3 regions of the Streptomyces sp. NPDC104381 genome follow, and region 1 is predicted to be linked to each of the others. Evidence: predicted binding sites of a transcription regulator. Region 1 holds the regulator's gene; each other region holds the start of a gene.
What was found. Region 1 encodes HrcA, which represses chaperone genes, less so after heat shock. Its sites were predicted from a motif close to TTNGCACTCNGNNNNNCNGAGTGCNAA; they were not measured.
Positions count from the first base shown of each region.

Region 2: the regulator HrcA is predicted to act here: its motif matches at 2,347-2,373, upstream of groES (co-chaperone GroES).
Region 3: the regulator HrcA is predicted to act here: its motif matches at 3,305-3,331, upstream of groL (chaperonin GroEL).

Region 1 is NZ_JBVJNK010000001.1:330,424-335,742, reverse strand. It holds gene ACZ607_RS01375 (nitronate monooxygenase) at 1-58, opposite strand, end outside; gene dnaJ (molecular chaperone DnaJ) at 195-1,334, opposite strand; gene hrcA (heat-inducible transcriptional repressor HrcA) at 1,335-2,351, opposite strand; gene ACZ607_RS01360 (MBL fold metallo-hydrolase) at 2,517-3,239, shown strand; gene ACZ607_RS01355 (DUF3097 domain-containing protein) at 3,282-4,100, shown strand; gene ACZ607_RS01350 (ABC transporter substrate-binding protein) at 4,221-5,319, shown strand, end outside.
Region 2 is NZ_JBVJNK010000006.1:506,533-511,851, forward strand. It holds gene ACZ607_RS23545 (THUMP-like domain-containing protein) at 1-1,194, opposite strand, end outside; gene ACZ607_RS23550 (polysaccharide deacetylase family protein) at 1,285-2,238, shown strand; gene groES (co-chaperone GroES) at 2,529-2,837, shown strand; gene groL (chaperonin GroEL) at 2,936-4,567, shown strand; gene ACZ607_RS23565 (SDR family NAD(P)-dependent oxidoreductase) at 4,642-5,319, opposite strand, start outside.
Region 3 is NZ_JBVJNK010000006.1:172,885-178,203, forward strand. It holds gene ACZ607_RS21865 (glucosyl-3-phosphoglycerate synthase) at 1-656, opposite strand, end outside; SAM riboswitch class I at 810-937, shown strand; gene thrC (threonine synthase) at 956-2,254, shown strand; gene ACZ607_RS21875 (MoaD/ThiS family protein) at 2,283-2,558, shown strand; gene ACZ607_RS21880 (cold-shock protein) at 2,980-3,186, shown strand; gene groL (chaperonin GroEL) at 3,532-5,154, shown strand.

The DNA of each region.
Region 1 (5,319 bases):
CCGCCATCGGGGCCTGCACGATCGGGTAGCGGCAGAGACCGGTCAGCGCCAAGGACATGACCGCATCGTGCCACGTCCCGGGGATCGTGCCGAATCAGCCCTTTCGCACGGCGGACGGGCCCCCGCGCACACGGCACCGCCCGCCGGTACGGAACCGGCGGTCGGTGCGGTGACAGGGTGCGGCGGCCGGGGTTTCAGCGGCCGTTGAAGGCGTCCTTCAGACGGGAGAAGAGCCCCTGCTGTCCCGGCTGGAACTGCCCCGTGGGCCGCTCCTCGCCGCGCAGCTTGGACAGCTCCCGCAGGAGGCGCTCCTGCTCGGGGTCCAGCTTCGTCGGGGTGGTGACCTCGACGTGCACGATCAGGTCGCCGCGGCCGCCGCCGCGCAGGTGCGTGATGCCGCGCCCGTGCAGCGGGACCGACTGGCCCGACTGGGTGCCCGGCCTGATGTCGATCTCCTCCAGGCCGTCGAGCGTCTCCAGCGGCACCTGGGTGCCGAGCGCCGCGGCCGTCATCGGGATGGTGACCGTGCAGTGCAGATCGTCGCCGCGCCGCTGGAACACGGCGTGCGGGAGCTCGTGGATCTCGACGTACAGGTCTCCGGCGGGGCCGCCGCCGGGGCCGACCTCGCCCTCGCCCGCGAGCTGGATCCGGGTGCCGTTGTCGACACCGGCGGGGATCTTCACGGTGAGGGTGCGCCGCGAGCGGATGCGGCCGTCACCGGCGCACTCGGGGCACGGGGTCGGCACGACCGTACCGAAGCCCTGGCACTGCGGGCAGGGCCGCGAGGTCATGACCTGGCCGAGGAAGGACCGGGTGACCTGGGAGACCTCACCGCGGCCGCGGCACATGTCACAGGTCTGCGCGGAGGTGCCGGGTGCGGCGCCCTCGCCACTGCAGGTCGTGCAGACGACCGCCGTGTCGACCTGGATGTCCTTGGTCGTGCCGAAGGCCGCCTCGGCGAGGTCGATCTCCAGCCGGATCATCGCGTCCTGGCCGCGCCGGGTGCGCGATCGGGGTCCGCGCTGCGACGCCGTCCCGAAGAACGCGTCCATGATGTCGCTGAAGTTGCCGAAGCCGCCGGCTCCGAAGCCTCCCGCGCCACCGCCGCCGCCCGACTGGGACAGCGGGTCGCCGCCGAGGTCGTAGACCTGCTTCTTCTGCGGGTCCGACAACACCTCGTAGGCGGCGTTGATCTCCTTGAACCGCTCCTGGGTCTTCGGATCCGGGTTGACATCCGGGTGCAGCTCGCGGGCGAGCCGACGGAATGCCTTCTTGATCTCGTCCTGAGATGCGTCGCGGCGCACGCCGAGTACGGCGTAGTAGTCCGTGGCCACTTACGACTCCGCCAGGATCTGTCCGACGTAACGTGCCACTGCGCGTACCGCTCCCATCGTTCCGGGGTAGTCCATGCGGGTCGGTCCGACCACGCCGAGTTTGGCGACTGCCTCGTCGCCCGAACCGTAGCCGACCGCGACGACGGACGTGGAGTTGAGGCCCTCGTGGGCGTTCTCGTGCCCGATCCGTACGGTCATGCCTGAGTCCGTCGCCTCACCGAGCAGCTTCAGCAGCACGACCTGCTCCTCCAATGCCTCCAGCACCGGCCGGATCATCACAGGGAAGTCGTGCCCGAAGCGGGTGAGGTTGGAGGTGCCGCCGATGATCAGCCGCTCCTCCGTCTCTTCGACCAGAGTCTCCAGGAGGACGGAGAGGACCGTCGACACGGTTCCCCGGTCCTCGGTCTCGAAGGACTCCGGCAGGTCCTGCACCAGCCGCGGGACGTCCGCGAAGCGTCGTCCGACGACCCGGCTGTTGAGCCGGGCCCGGAGATCCGCGAGGGACGTGTCACCGAACGGTGCGGGACAGTCGATCATACGCTGCTCCACGCGGCCCGTGTCCGTGATCAGGACGAGCATCAGCCGGGCCGGAGCCAGCGACAGCAGCTCCACGTGCCGGACCGTCGATCGGGTCAGCGAGGGGTACTGCACGACGGCGACCTGCCTGGTCAGCTGCGCGAGCAGCCGGACCGTGCGGCCCACGACGTCGTCGAGGTCGACCGCGCCGTCGAGGAAATTCTGGATGGCCCGGCGCTCCGGCGACGACAGGGGCTTGACGCCCGCCAGCTTGTCGACGAAGAGACGGTAGCCCTTGTCCGTCGGAATGCGCCCCGCACTCGTGTGCGGCTGGGCGATGAAGCCCTCGTCCTCCAGCACCGCCATGTCGTTGCGCACGGTCGCCGGGGAGACCCCGAGGCTGTGCCGCTCCGTGAGCGCCTTGGAGCCGACGGGCTCCTCGGTGCCGACATAGTCCTGGACGATGGCGCGCAGCACTTCGAGTCTGCGTTCGCTGAGCACCGCGCACACCTCCAGCTGTGGTTCTTCGGCGTCTGCCTGGCACTCTGTGCGTTCGAGTGCCAGCAATCCCCCCGGTCAGTGTACGGGGGCGGGGTGGGCCCGGGGCAAGGGCGACCGGCCATGCCGTCGTGGGACCTCGCAGGTCGTTGCCGATAGCGTCGTCGTATGGACGCCTCTTGGGAAGAGTTCGGCTGGGAGCGGTTGGGCAACGGTACGGGGCGGCGACGCCTTCCCGTCTGGGACGCGACCGCCGCGCTGGTCGCCGGGACGGACGGTGTGCTCCTCTACGACACCGGTGCGACGCTGCGGGAGGGCGTCGAGCTGCGCACCCAGGCGGAGGCGCTGCTGGGCCGGAGGGTGACGCATATCGCACTGAGCCACCCGCACTTCGACCATGTGCTGGGCACCGCCGCCTTCTCCGGGGCGGAGGTCTACGGGGCGGTGGGCACGGCGGAGCTCCTGGGGCAGGGCGCCGCGGAGCTGCGCGCCGACGCGCTGCGGCACGGGATGAGCGAGGCGGACGCCACGGCCTCCACGGACGCCCTGGTGGCCCCGCGGCACCAGGTCAGCGGCGAGTGGACGCTCGATCTCGGCGGCGGCCTCCAGGTGCTGCTGGCCAACGTGGGGCCCGGCCACAGCGGCCACGACCTCGCGGTGCTGGTGCCGGGCTCCCCCGTCGTGGTGCTCTGCGGCGACCTCGTCGAGGAGTCCGGCGAACCGCAGGCGGGCCCGGACGCGGTCCCCTCGCACTGGCCTGCGGCGCTGGACCGGCTGCTGGAGCTCGGCGGCGAGGACGCGCTCTACGTGCCGGGGCACGGGGCGGTGGTGGACGCCGCCTTCGTACGGGCGCAGCGCGATCGGCTGGCCGCCCGGCACGGCGTGTCGTGAAGGGGGCGCCCCCGTGGCGGGGGCGCCGTTTATCGTCGTGCCATGCGCAGCTACCAGCCGGATCTGACCCCGCCGTGGAAGAAGTCCGCCCCCGCCCCCGAGGTGCCCGCCGAGCCCGATCTGGTCGTCGAGGAGGCCGTCACCGGTTTCTGCGGGGCGGTGATCCGGTGCGAGAAGACGGCCCAGGGGCCCACGGTCACGCTGGAGGACCGCTTCGGCAAGCACCGGGTGTTCCCGATGGAGCCGCGCGGCTTCCTGCTGGAGGGCAGGGTGGTCACGCTGGTGCGCCCGTCGGCCGGCGGCCCCGCCCGGCCCTCGCGCACGGCCTCCGGCTCGGTGGCGGTCCCCGGGGCGCGGGCCCGGGTCGCGCGGGCGGGGCGGATCTATGTGGAGGGCCGGCACGACGCCGAGCTCGTCGAGCGGGTCTGGGGCGACGACCTGCGCATCGAGGGCGTGGTGGTGGAGTACCTGGAGGGCGTCGACGACCTCCCGGCGATCGTGCGGGAGTTCGCGCCCGGCCCGGACGCCCGGCTCGGTGTCCTGGTCGACCACCTGGTGCCCGGTTCCAAGGAGTCCCGGATCGCCGCCCAGGTCACCGACGCGCACGTGCTGGTGGTGGGGCACCCGTACATCGACGTGTGGGAGGCCGTGAAGCCGTCCTCCGTAGGCATCCCGGGGTGGCCGGTGGTGCCGCGCGGCCAGGACTGGAAGACGGGGGTGTGCCGGGCGCTCGGCTGGCCGGAGAACACCGGCGCCGCCTGGCAGCACATCCTGTCCAAGGTCGGCTCGTACAAGGACCTGGAGCCGCAACTCCTGGGCCGGGTAGAGGAATTGATCGACTTCGTCACTCTTCCCGCCTGATGTCCCCCGGCGGTTGAGGAGGATCCGGTACCGATCCCCCTGAACGCCTGCGGCGCACCGGCACCATCCGTTATTGAGGGATGACGGCAGGGCCGGTCGCAGCGGAAGGCACGGGGGCGGATGACGCGCGAAGTATGGCGGGACAGTGCCAAGAACGAGGCGGCCTCCGCTGTCTTCCACCTCATGCAGGAGCTGATCGACCAGTACCGGGTCAACCGCCCGGTGATGCCCCTGGTGGTGGCGCAGGCGGAGGACGCCTCGGCGGGCCCGGAGATCGACGACCGGGTCGAGCAGATCGTCCACCAGGTCCACCGGGCGAACCGGCTGCGCCGGGTCCCGGTGAAGCTGCTCGACGGCGAGGGCGCCACCCCGTACGACGCGGCGCTCACCATGGTCCGCACCCTCACCGAGCGGCCCTGGGAGACCCGGGGCACCTCGCAGTACAAGCCCTTCACCTTCCCCCGCTCCCGGCTGCTCGCCGCCATCGAGCAGGCCACCGCGACGGTCGTCGCCCAGCCGGGCCGGAGCTCGGCCCGGGAGCGCGACGAGCGGATCCTGGAACAGCTGGGCAGCCTGCGCTGGCGCGCGAGCCGGTCGGGGCGCAACACCTGGTGGGACTCGCTGCGCGCCTCGGTCCGCCCGGAGACCTTCCTGGGTGCCGTGTTCATCGCGGTGCTCAGCGTGCTGCTGGGCGAGATCGGCTGGGTGGTGACCACGCTGGTCGCCACAGCGGCGCTGCTGGGGCTGGCCGTCGTACGGCTGATGACGCGGGCGGCGCCGCCGCTGCTGTGGCTGCGCCCGGCCAGCAGATGGCTCGCCACCACGTCCTCGCTGGCGGCGTCGAGCACCGCCTATCCGTCCGACGGCTGGTCGCGTTTCTCCCCGAGCGGTTCGTGGCGGGTGATCCGGGCGCGGGCCGCCGCCGTCGCGGAGCGGGTGGCGGACGCGGGGTCGGGCGACGAGCACGCGCGCCAGTTCCACCTGGAGCTGCGGGTCCAGGCGCTGCTGGAGGACCTGCTGGACAGCTACCGGGCGCACGCCCTGGACTGGCGGCGCGGCAAGCGCACCGTCCCGCCGGTGGTGTTCCTGCCCACGGCCACCCAGGACAACGGCGGCATCCTGCTGATCAACGCCATCAACAACGTGCGTTCGCGGCGCAGCGAGGTGGACCCGCTGCTGCTCCTGGCCTCGCTGCCGGCGGACCGGATCATGCGGCACA
Region 2 (5,319 bases), on a different contig from region 1:
CCCGATCAGCATCGTCGGGGCCCCGGCCACCCGGGTCAGGAAGACGGTGGCCGCGTGCGGGCCCTGGAGCTTCATCTTCCGGCGCAGCTCCTCCGGTTCGACCGCCGAGCCGCGCTTCTTGACGGTCAGGACACCCACCTGACGCTCCCTCAGCAGGGTCTTCAGCTTCTTCATGTTGAACGGCAGCTGATCGGTGATCTCGTACGCGGCCGTGGCGTCGGACGCGTACGGCGTGTCGCTCGTGACGTACGCGATCGTCTCGTCGATCAGCCTGCCCTCGCACCGCTCCACGATCTCGGCCACCAGATGGGCGCGGATCACGGCGCCGTCCGGCTCGTACAGATACCGGCCGACGGGGCCGACCGGCGGGGCGGGCAGCGGGCCCTCGGAGGCGAGGGTGGTGCGGGACGGGAGCAGCGTGGCCCGGAACGTGCCGGGGGCGAAGCCCTCGCCGAACCAGAGCACGGCCTCCTTCACATCGCCGCCGTCCGAGATCCACTCGGCCTCGGCCGCCGGCTCGATGGCCTCGTGCGGGACGCCGGGAGCGATCTTCAGTGCGGCGCGGGGGGCCTTGAGGGCGGCCCCGGTCGCCCAGGAGAGCGGCGGCGAGTATGCCTCGGGGTCGAAGATCCTGCCCCGCCCGCCGCGCCGCGCCGGGTCGACGAAGACCGCGTCGTACGGGGAGGTGTCGACCTCCGTGACGTCGGCGCACCGCACCTCCACCAGGTCCGTGAGACCGAGCGCGTCGGCGTTGGCGCGGGCGACCTCGGCGGTGAGCGGGTCGCGGTCCACGGCGAGGACTCGGATCCCGGCGCGGGCCAGGGCGATCGCGTCGCCGCCGATGCCGCAGCAGAGATCGGCGACGCTCCTCACCCCCTGCCCCGCGAACCGCTCGGCCCGGTAGCGCGCGACCGAGGTCCGGGTCGCCTGCTCCACGCCGTCGGGGGTGAAGAACATGCGGTACGCGTCCGCCGCCCCGAACTTCGCCACCGCGCGCTGCCGCAGCCGCGCCTGGCCGAGCGCCGCGGACACCAAGGCCGCGGGGTGCGTGCGGCGCAGCCGAGTCGCGGTCGCCAGCTCCCGGGCGGGGTCGTGGTCGCGCAGTTCGTCCAGGAGTGCCGCGCCCTCGGGGGTGCGCAGGGCTGCGAAGGCGGCGAGCGGATCGGCCTGGTCGGCAGGGGGGAGGGCGTTCACCTGTCCATTGTGAGCCAGCCGGGGGACCTGGCGGGCCGCCCGGAGGTGTCGCCGGAGGCAGCCGCCGACCCGGTGGCAGGATGCGGCGCCATGCAGCTAGTACGACAAAACGACAAAACTGTCACGAAGCGTCACAGACCGTTCTGCCTGGTCCTGGCCGCCCTGCTGGTCGGTGCCGCCGCCTCCGGGTGCGCCGGCGGCGCGGACGAGGGGGCCGGCCGGGGGAACGGGCCGGCCGCCGGGCAGCCGGGGGCGGAGGCCGCGCAGGCGGGCCCCGCCGCGGCCGAGGCGAAGGCGAGGGCCAAGGCCGAGCAGCTGAAGCGGCAGGTGGCCGCCCGCGTCGCCGTCGCGAAGAAGTGGGGCCTGGCGAAGGTCCCGCTGGCCGCCCCCGCGCCACCCGCCGAGAAGCCGCACATCACCACCCGCAAGGGCTTCGAGGTGGAGGGCGGGGAGAAGCTGCCGCCGGTCTTCACCACCGTGCCGACCAAGGAGCGGATCGTCTTCCTGACGATGGACGACGGCGCCGAGAAGGACCCCGAACTGCTGCGGATGATGTCGGAGCTGAACATCCCGTACAGCGCCTTCCTCAGCGACTACGAGGTCAGCGACGACTACGGCTACTTCAAGGACATGCAGGCCCGGGGCGTCACCCTCAACAACCACACGCTCAACCACCGCTACCTCCCCGGGCTCTCCGAGGAGGACCAGCGCCGGGAGATCTGCGGCTCGCAGGACAAGATCGAGAAGTTCCTGGGGAAGCGGCCCACCCTCTTCCGCCCGCCGTACGGCAACTACAACGGCGACACCCTGCGCATCGCCAAGTCCTGCGGCATCAAGGCCGTACCCCTGTGGGCCGCCGAGGCGTTCCCCGACCACATGGAGTGGCGCGAGTGGGACCAGGACCTGCACCCCGGCGACATCATCCTCACCCACTTCCGGGGCCGTGAGGACTGGGACGGCTCCATGGCCGACATGATCCGCAACGTCATGAAGACGGTCACCGCCAAGGGGTACGCCGTGGCCAGGCTGGAGGACTACGTCTGACGGGCCGTCGCCCGCGGAACCCCATGGAGATCTCCCGCGTTGTCCGGGCGTGCGCCGGTCCGCCGCCCGGGCGCACGCGGCCCCGCGACGCCACGCGAGGGTGGTGAATTGGCACTCCGCTTGACCGAGTGCTAATCGCGGTCATAGTCTCAGTGCTGGCACTCCCCGAGGGAGAGTGCCAGCACAACCGCGCGACAGGGCAGGTCCGGCACCCGCGACGACGGATCGACCTCGTAGCCATCCCACAGACTGTTAAACCCCGTGAGATCTCCGAAGGGGGAGACCGGATCGTGTCGACCACCAGCTCCAAGGTTGCGATCAAGCCGCTCGAGGACCGCATTGTGGTCCAGCCGCTCGACGCCGAGCAGACCACGGCTTCCGGCCTGGTCATTCCGGACACCGCCAAGGAGAAGCCCCAGGAGGGCGTCGTCCTGGCCGTGGGCCCGGGCCGCTTCGAGAACGGCGAGCGCCTTCCGCTCGACGTCAAGACCGGCGATGTCGTTCTGTACAGCAAGTACGGCGGCACCGAGGTGAAGTACAACGGCGAGGAGTACCTCGTCCTCTCGGCGCGCGACGTTCTCGCGATCGTCGAGAAGTAATTCACCCACGTTTGCTTCTGTTCTGCGCCCCTGGCCCCCTGCGAAATAACTAGCCGGGCGGCAAGGGGCGCAGTTCGTTTGAGAGGACAGCTCAGCCCATGGCGAAGATTCTGAAGTTCGACGAGGACGCCCGTCGCGCCCTTGAGCGCGGCGTCAACAAGCTTGCCGACACGGTGAAGGTGACGATCGGTCCGAAGGGCCGCAACGTCGTCATCGACAAGAAGTTCGGCGCCCCCACCATCACCAACGACGGTGTCACCATCGCGCGCGAGGTCGAGCTCGACGACCCGTACGAGAACCTCGGTGCCCAGCTGGTGAAGGAGGTGGCGACCAAGACCAACGACGTAGCGGGTGACGGCACCACCACCGCCACCGTGCTCGCCCAGGCCCTCGTCCGCGAAGGTCTGCGCAACGTCGCCGCGGGCGCGTCCCCGGCCGCCCTGAAGAAGGGCATCGACGCCGCCGTCAAGGCCGTGTCCGAGGACCTCCTCGCGACCGCCCGCCCGATCGACGACAAGGCCGACATCGCCGCCGTGGCCGCGCTCTCCGCGCAGGACCCGCAGGTCGGCGAGCTCATCGCGGACGCGATGGACAAGGTCGGCAAGGACGGTGTCATCACCGTCGAGGAGTCCAACACCTTCGGTCTGGACCTCGAGTTCACCGAGGGCATGGCCTTCGACAAGGGTTACCTGTCCCCGTACATGGTGACCGACCAGGAGCGTATGGAGGCCGTCCTCGACGACCCGTACATCCTGATCCACCAGGGCAAGATCGGCTCCATCCAGGAGCTGCTCCCGCTCCTGGAGAAGGTCATCCAGGCCGGTGGCTCCAAGCCGCTGCTGATCATCGCCGAGGACGTCGAGGGCGAGGCGCTCTCCACCCTCGTCGTCAACAAGATCCGTGGCACCTTCAACGCCGTCGCGGTGAAGGCCCCGGGCTTCGGTGACCGCCGCAAGGCCATGCTCGGCGACATCGCCACCCTCACCGGTGCGACCGTCATCGCCGAGGAGGTCGGCCTCAAGCTCGACCAGGCCGGTCTGGACGTGCTGGGCACCGCCCGCCGCGTCACCGTCTCCAAGGACGACACGACCATCGTCGACGGCGGCGGCGACTCCGCCGACGTCAAGGGCCGCGTCAACCAGATCAAGGCCGAGATCGAGTCCACGGACTCCGACTGGGACCGCGAGAAGCTCCAGGAGCGCCTCGCGAAGCTGGCCGGCGGCGTGTGCGTGATCCGCGTCGGTGCCGCCACCGAGGTCGAGCTCAAGGAGAAGAAGCACCGTCTGGAGGACGCCATCTCCGCGACCCGCGCCGCGGTCGAGGAGGGCATCGTCTCCGGTGGTGGCTCCGCCATCGTCCACGCCGTCAAGGTCCTCGAGGGCAACCTCGGCAAGACCGGCGACGAGGCCACGGGTGTCGCGGTCGTGCGCCGCGCCGCCGTCGAGCCGCTCCGCTGGATCGCGGAGAACGCGGGCCTCGAGGGCTACGTCATCACCTCGAAGGTCTCCGAGCTCGACAAGGGCCAGGGCTTCAACGCCGCGACCGGCGAGTACGGCGACCTGGTGAAGGCCGGCGTCATCGACCCGGTCAAGGTCACCCGCTCCGCCCTGGAGAACGCCGCGTCCATCGCGTCGCTGCTGCTCACGACCGAGACCCTGGTCGTCGAGAAGCCGGCCGAGGAAGAGGCCGAGGCCGGCCACAGCCACGGCGGCCACGGCCACTCCCACTAGGGGCCGTACGCGTCCGAGGCCCGGTACCCCCGTCGCGGGGGCACCGGGCCTCGGTGCTGTCGGGGGACGGCCGGCTACTGCGGGCCGTACGTCCGGCCCGCGCGGGAGGTGACTCCGCCGAGCAGGCTGCGCGGCGTCAGCTTCACCAGGCCCATCAGCGCCTTGTAGCGCGGGTCCGGGATCGACACCGTCCGGCCCCGGGCCAGGTCGTCCAGGGCCGCGGCCACCAGCTTGTCCGCGTCGAGCCACATCCAGTCCGGGATGTTGCCGGTCCCCATCCCGGCCCGCTCGTGGAACTCGGTCCGTACGAAGCCCGGGCACAGCGCCATCAGCCGCACCCCCGAACCCGCGAGGTCCTTCGCCGCGCCCTGGGTGAACTGGACGACCCAGGCCTTCGACGCCCCGTACGTCCCGCGCGGCAGGAAGGCGGCGACGGAGGCCACGTTGACCACCCCGCCGCGACCGCGTTCCCGCATCGAGCCGGCGGCGGCCGACGTCAGACGCAGCACCGCCTCGCAGTGGACCTTCAGCATCGTCAGCTCGTCGGCCGTCGAGACGTCCAGATAGCGGCCCTTGTTGCCGAAGCCCGCGTTGTTCACCAGCAGGTCGACCGGGCTCACCCGGTCCGTCAGCCGGGCGGCGACCGCGTCGATCCCGGCGTCCGTGGACAGGTCGGCCGTCAGCACCTCGGCCTCGATGCCGTGCCCGTCGTGCAGCTCCGTTGCCTGGGCCCGCAGCCGCTCCGTGTCACG
Region 3 (5,319 bases), on a different contig from region 1:
ACTCCGTAACCGACGGGGAAGGGGAGCCGCTCCAGGAGGGAGCGCCGCACCGCGTACTCGCCGCCCAGCGGCTGGACGAAGCCCGCCAGCATCGGCCAGTGCAGATTGAGCAGCGGGCGGGCCACCAGCTCCGTCACCCGGCCGCCCTGGCCTGCGGCCTCGCCCAGCGGGCGGTCGTACATGGCCTTGACGAACTGCACCGCGGGGTCGGTCAGCAGGGGGCCGACGATCCCGGAGACGAAGTCCGCGGAGAAGTCCTTGAGGTCCGCGTCGACGAAGCAGACGATGTCACCGCTGGTGACGAGCAGCGAGCGCCACAGCACCTCGCCCTTGCCGGGCAGGGCGGGGATCCGGGGGAGAATCGCGTCCCGGTGCACGACCCGGGCGCCGGCCCGCCGCGCCGCGTCGGCGGTGGCGTCGGTGGAACCGGAGTCGATCACCACCAGTTCGTCGACGAGCCGGACCTTCTCCATCAGCTCGCGCCGGATCTCCGCGACGATCGCGCCGACCGTCTCCTCCTCGTTCAGCGCAGGCAGGACGACGCTCACGCGCGAGCGGTGCGGATCGCGCGCGCGGGCGGCCGTGAGCCGGTCCAGCGGGCGGTCGGCAGCAGACCAGGAACGCCTGCTCAGCCAGCGTTCCACCTCTTCCAGCACGGTCGATACTCCCTGTATGTGATCCATCTCGCGGTTCGGACGACTATCTCAACCGTCCGGTGCTTCGGTTACAGTCTTGAACAACGCGGATGACCGTCGCATGTCGGGGTCGGTCCGCCGATAAACGCCCGGATCCATGGTCCGGCGCCATAGCGCTCATCCAGAGGGACTGAGGGAACGGCCCGTTGAAGTCCCGGCAACCCTCCTGCCGACCGCGAGGTCACGGTGGGGAAGGTGCCAATTCCGTCTTGTGGCGAAATACGTCGCAAGGAAGATGAGGAGAAAGGGCCTCCGCCATCATGGCCGTGCAGACAGTTGCAGCCGACACCAATTCTTCCACCGTGGACCTCGGTCCCGCCGCGGCACTTTCCTGCCGCGAATGCGGCGAGCGTTTCGCGCTCGGTCCCATTTTCGCCTGCGCGTCCTGTTTCGGGCCGCTCGAAGTGGCGTACGACCTGCCGAGCGGCTCCCCCGAAGAGCTGAAGAAGCGCATCGCCGAGGGCCCCGACAACATCTGGCGTTACGCGCCGCTGCTGCCCGTCCCCTCCGATGTCGCGGACAAGCCCAACATCAACCCCGGTTTCACCAAGCTGGTCAAGGCCGACAACCTGGCCCGCGAGCTGGGCGTGACCGGCGGTCTGTACGTCAAGGACGACTCCGGCAACCCGACGCACTCCTTCAAGGACCGTGTCGTCGCGATCGCCGTCGAGGCCGCCCGCGCCTTCGGATTCACCACCCTCTCCTGCTCCTCCACCGGCAACCTCGCCGGTGCGGTGGGCGCCGCCGCAGCCCGCGCCGGCTTCCGGTCCTGCGTGTTCATCCCGCACGACCTGGAGCAGGGCAAGGTCGTCATGGCCGCGGTGTACGGCGGCGAGCTGGTCGGCATCGAGGGCAATTACGACGACGTCAACCGCTTCTGCTCGGAGCTCATCGGCGACCCGCTCGGCGAGGGCTGGGGCTTCGTCAACGTCAACCTCCGGCCGTACTACGGCGAGGGCTCCAAGACCCTGGCGTACGAGATCTGCGAGCAGCTCGGCTGGCAGCTGCCCGACCAGATCGTCATCCCGATCGCGTCCGGCTCGCAGCTGACGAAGATCGACAAGGGCCTCCAGGAGCTGATCAAGCTCGGCCTCGTCGAGGACAAGCCGTACAAGATCTTCGGTGCCCAGGCCGAGGGCTGCTCCCCGGTCTCCACGGCCTTCAAGGCCGGCCACGACGTGGTGCGCCCGCAGAAGCCGAACACCATCGCGAAGTCCCTGGCGATCGGCAACCCGGCCGACGGCCCGTACGTCCTGGACATCGCCCGGCGCACCGGCGGCGCCGTGGAGGACGTGAACGACGAGCAGGTCGTCGACGCGATCAAGCTGCTGGCCCGCACCGAGGGCATCTTCGCGGAGACCGCGGGCGGGGTGACGGTCGGCGTGACGAAGAAGCTGATCGACTCCGGTCTGCTGGACCCGTCCCTCACCACCGTCGTCCTGAACACCGGCGACGGACTGAAGACGCTCGACGCGGTCGCCCCCACGACCGGCCTGTCGGCGACGATCCGGCCCAGCCTGGACGCGTTCCGCGACGCGGGCCTCGCCGCCGCCAACTGACCACCCGAGACCGAAGGAAGGCACCCACATGAGCGTCAAGGTCCGTATCCCCACCATCCTCCGCACCTACACGGGCGGCCAGGCCGAGGTCCCGGCGGAGGGCGCGACCCTCTCCGAGGTCATCGCCTCCCTGGAGCAGAACCACCCGGGCATCGGCGCCCGCGTCCTGGACGACCAGGGCAAGCTGCGCCGCTTCGTCAACGTGTACGTCAACGACGACGACGTGCGCTTCGAGGGCGGTCTGGACGCGGTCACCCCGGACGGCGCCGGCGTCTCGATCATCCCGGCGGTCGCCGGAGGCTGATCCCGCGCATTGCGCAGCGTGAGCACCGTGGCCCCCTCCGCGAGAGAAGCGGAGGGGGCCATTCTGCATGGTTGAGCACGGTACAGTTGGGGAAGTCCCCGCAGCTGCCCGTGCCCCCCGCATATGAGAATGCGCCCGGCCGCGACAAGAAGCAGCCAAAGTACGTGAGCCTCTTGAGGCATAAGTGGCCTTTGTCAGGCCCGACTTGCCCTGGAATCCATTGAATTCTCCCCATGCGTGCGATCACCTGTGCCCAGAATTCTCGTCCGATTGACCTGTTGCAGAGGGCAGTTGGGCAGATACATTCAGCCGCGGTCGACGCGTTCCGGCGCACGCCACCCTCTCCTGTCGGAGGGTGAGTTCTGACCCGGGCCCGCGAAGTGCGGTGCTCGTGCAAGGGCCAGTAATAGGGGAGTTAGGCATGGCTCAGGGCACCGTCAAGTGGTTCAACGCGGAGAAGGGGTACGGCTTCATCGCGGTCGACGGTGGTGCGGATGTTTTCGTCCACTACAGCGCGATCCAGATGGACGGGTACCGCACCCTCGAAGAGGGTCAGCGAGTTGAATTCGAGATCTCGCAGGGCCAGAAGGGGCCCCAGGCCGACATGGTCAAGCTCGCCGTCGGCTGAGCTCGGCGCGGTCGTCCGACGACACCACTCACGCACGTGAGGCCCGCACCCCGGACCGGGGTACGGGCCTCACGCGCGTCCGCGTACCCCCGAGGTTGTCCACATCCCGAGGGCGACGCTTGCACTCGCAGGGGTCGAGTGCTAATCATTGGCGTTAGCACTCTCCAGGTGAGAGTGACAGAACGTGGACCGGGCCGGTGAGGCCCGCAGGCACGGTGGAGCAAGGAGCCACCGCGCACGCTGGCCGTCCGTCGCGGGCGCCTCTCGGTCCGGAGAAATCCTTCCCCAAGCTCTCAACTGCGTTCGAGCAGGGGAGACCCCATTCGTCCGGGAGGACCACTTCACATGGCCAAGATCATCGCGTTCGACGAGGAGGCACGGCGCGGTCTCGAGCGCGGGATGAACCAGCTCGCCGACGCCGTCAAGGTCACCCTCGGCCCCAAGGGCCGTAACGTCGTCCTCGAGAAGAAGTGGGGCGCGCCCACGATCACCAACGATGGTGTTTCCATCGCCAAGGAGATCGAGCTCGAGGACCCGTACGAGAAGATCGGTGCGGAGCTGGTCAAGGAGGTCGCCAAGAAGACGGACGACGTCGCCGGCGACGGTACGACCACCGCCACCGTTCTCGCCCAGGCGCTCGTCCGCGAGGGCCTGCGCAACGTCGCCGCGGGCGCCAACCCGATGGCTCTGAAGCGTGGCATCGAGAAGGCCGTCGAGGCCGTCTCCGCCGCTCTGCTGGAGCAGGCCAAGGACGTGGAGACCAAGGAGCAGATCGCTTCGACGGCCTCCATCTCCGCTGCCGACACCGAGATCGGCGCCAAGATCGCCGAGGCGATGGACAAGGTCGGCAAGGAAGGCGTCATCACCGTCGAGGAGTCCCAGACCTTCGGTCTGGAGCTGGAGCTCACCGAGGGTATGCGCTTCGACAAGGGCTACATCTCGGCGTACTTCGCCACCGACATGGAGCGTATGGAGGCGTCGTTCGACGACCCGTACATCCTGATCGTCAACTCCAAGATCAGCAACGTGAAGGACCTCCTTCCGCTGCTGGAGAAGGTCATGCAGTCGGGCAAGCCCCTGCTGATCATCGCGGAGGACGTCGAGGGCGAGGCGCTGTCGACGCTGGTCGTCAACAAGATCCGTGGCACCTTCAAGTCCGTCGCCGTCAAGGCCCCGGGCTTCGGTGACCGCCGCAAGGCCATGCTCGGCGACATCGCCATCCTCACCGGTGGCACCGTCATCTCCGAGGAGGTCGGCCTCAAGCTGGAGAACGCCGGTCTCGACCTGCTCGGCACCGCCCGCAAGGTCGTCATCACCAAGGACGAGACGACCATCGTCGACGGTGGCGGCGACAGCGACCAGGTTCAGGGCCGCGTCAAGCAGATCCGCGCCGAGATCGAGAACTCCGACTCGGACTACGACCGCGAGAAGCTCCAGGAGCGCCTCGCGAAGCTGGCCGGCGGCGTGGCCGTCATCAAGGCCGGCGCCGCCACCGAGGTGGAGCTCAAGGAGCGCAAGCACCGCATCGAGGACGCGGTGCGCAACGCCAAGGCCGCCGTCGAGGAGGGCATCGTCGCCGGTGGTGGCGTGGCTCTGCTCCAGGCCTCGGCCGTCTTCGAGAAGCTCGACCTGACCGGTGACGAGGCCACGGGCGCCAACGCCGTGAAGCTCGCGCTGGAGGCCCCGCTCAAGCAGATCGCCGTCAACGGTGGTCTCGAGGGTGGCGTCATCGTCGAGAAGGTGCGCAACCTGCCGATCGGTCACGGCCTCAACGCCGCGTCCGGCGAGTACGTCGACATGATCGCCGAGGGCATCATCGACCCGGCGAAGGTCACGCGCTCCGCCCTGCAGAACGCCGCGTCCATCGCCGCGCTCTTCCTCACCACCGAGGCCGTCATCGCCGACAAGCCGGAGAAGGCCGCCGCGGCCGCTCCGGGCGGCATGCCGGGCGGTGACATGGACTTCTGATCCTCGGATCGGAAGCTCCAGGCAGTACCCGCAGTACCCGCAGTATCCGTGCGACGCCGGCCCCCGGGATCCGTTCCCGGGGGCCGGCGTCGTCGTGCGTGCGCGTCAGGACCCGGACGCAAGGCGATCCTCCCGGCAACCCCGGCCTCCCGCGCCCCTGAAGCT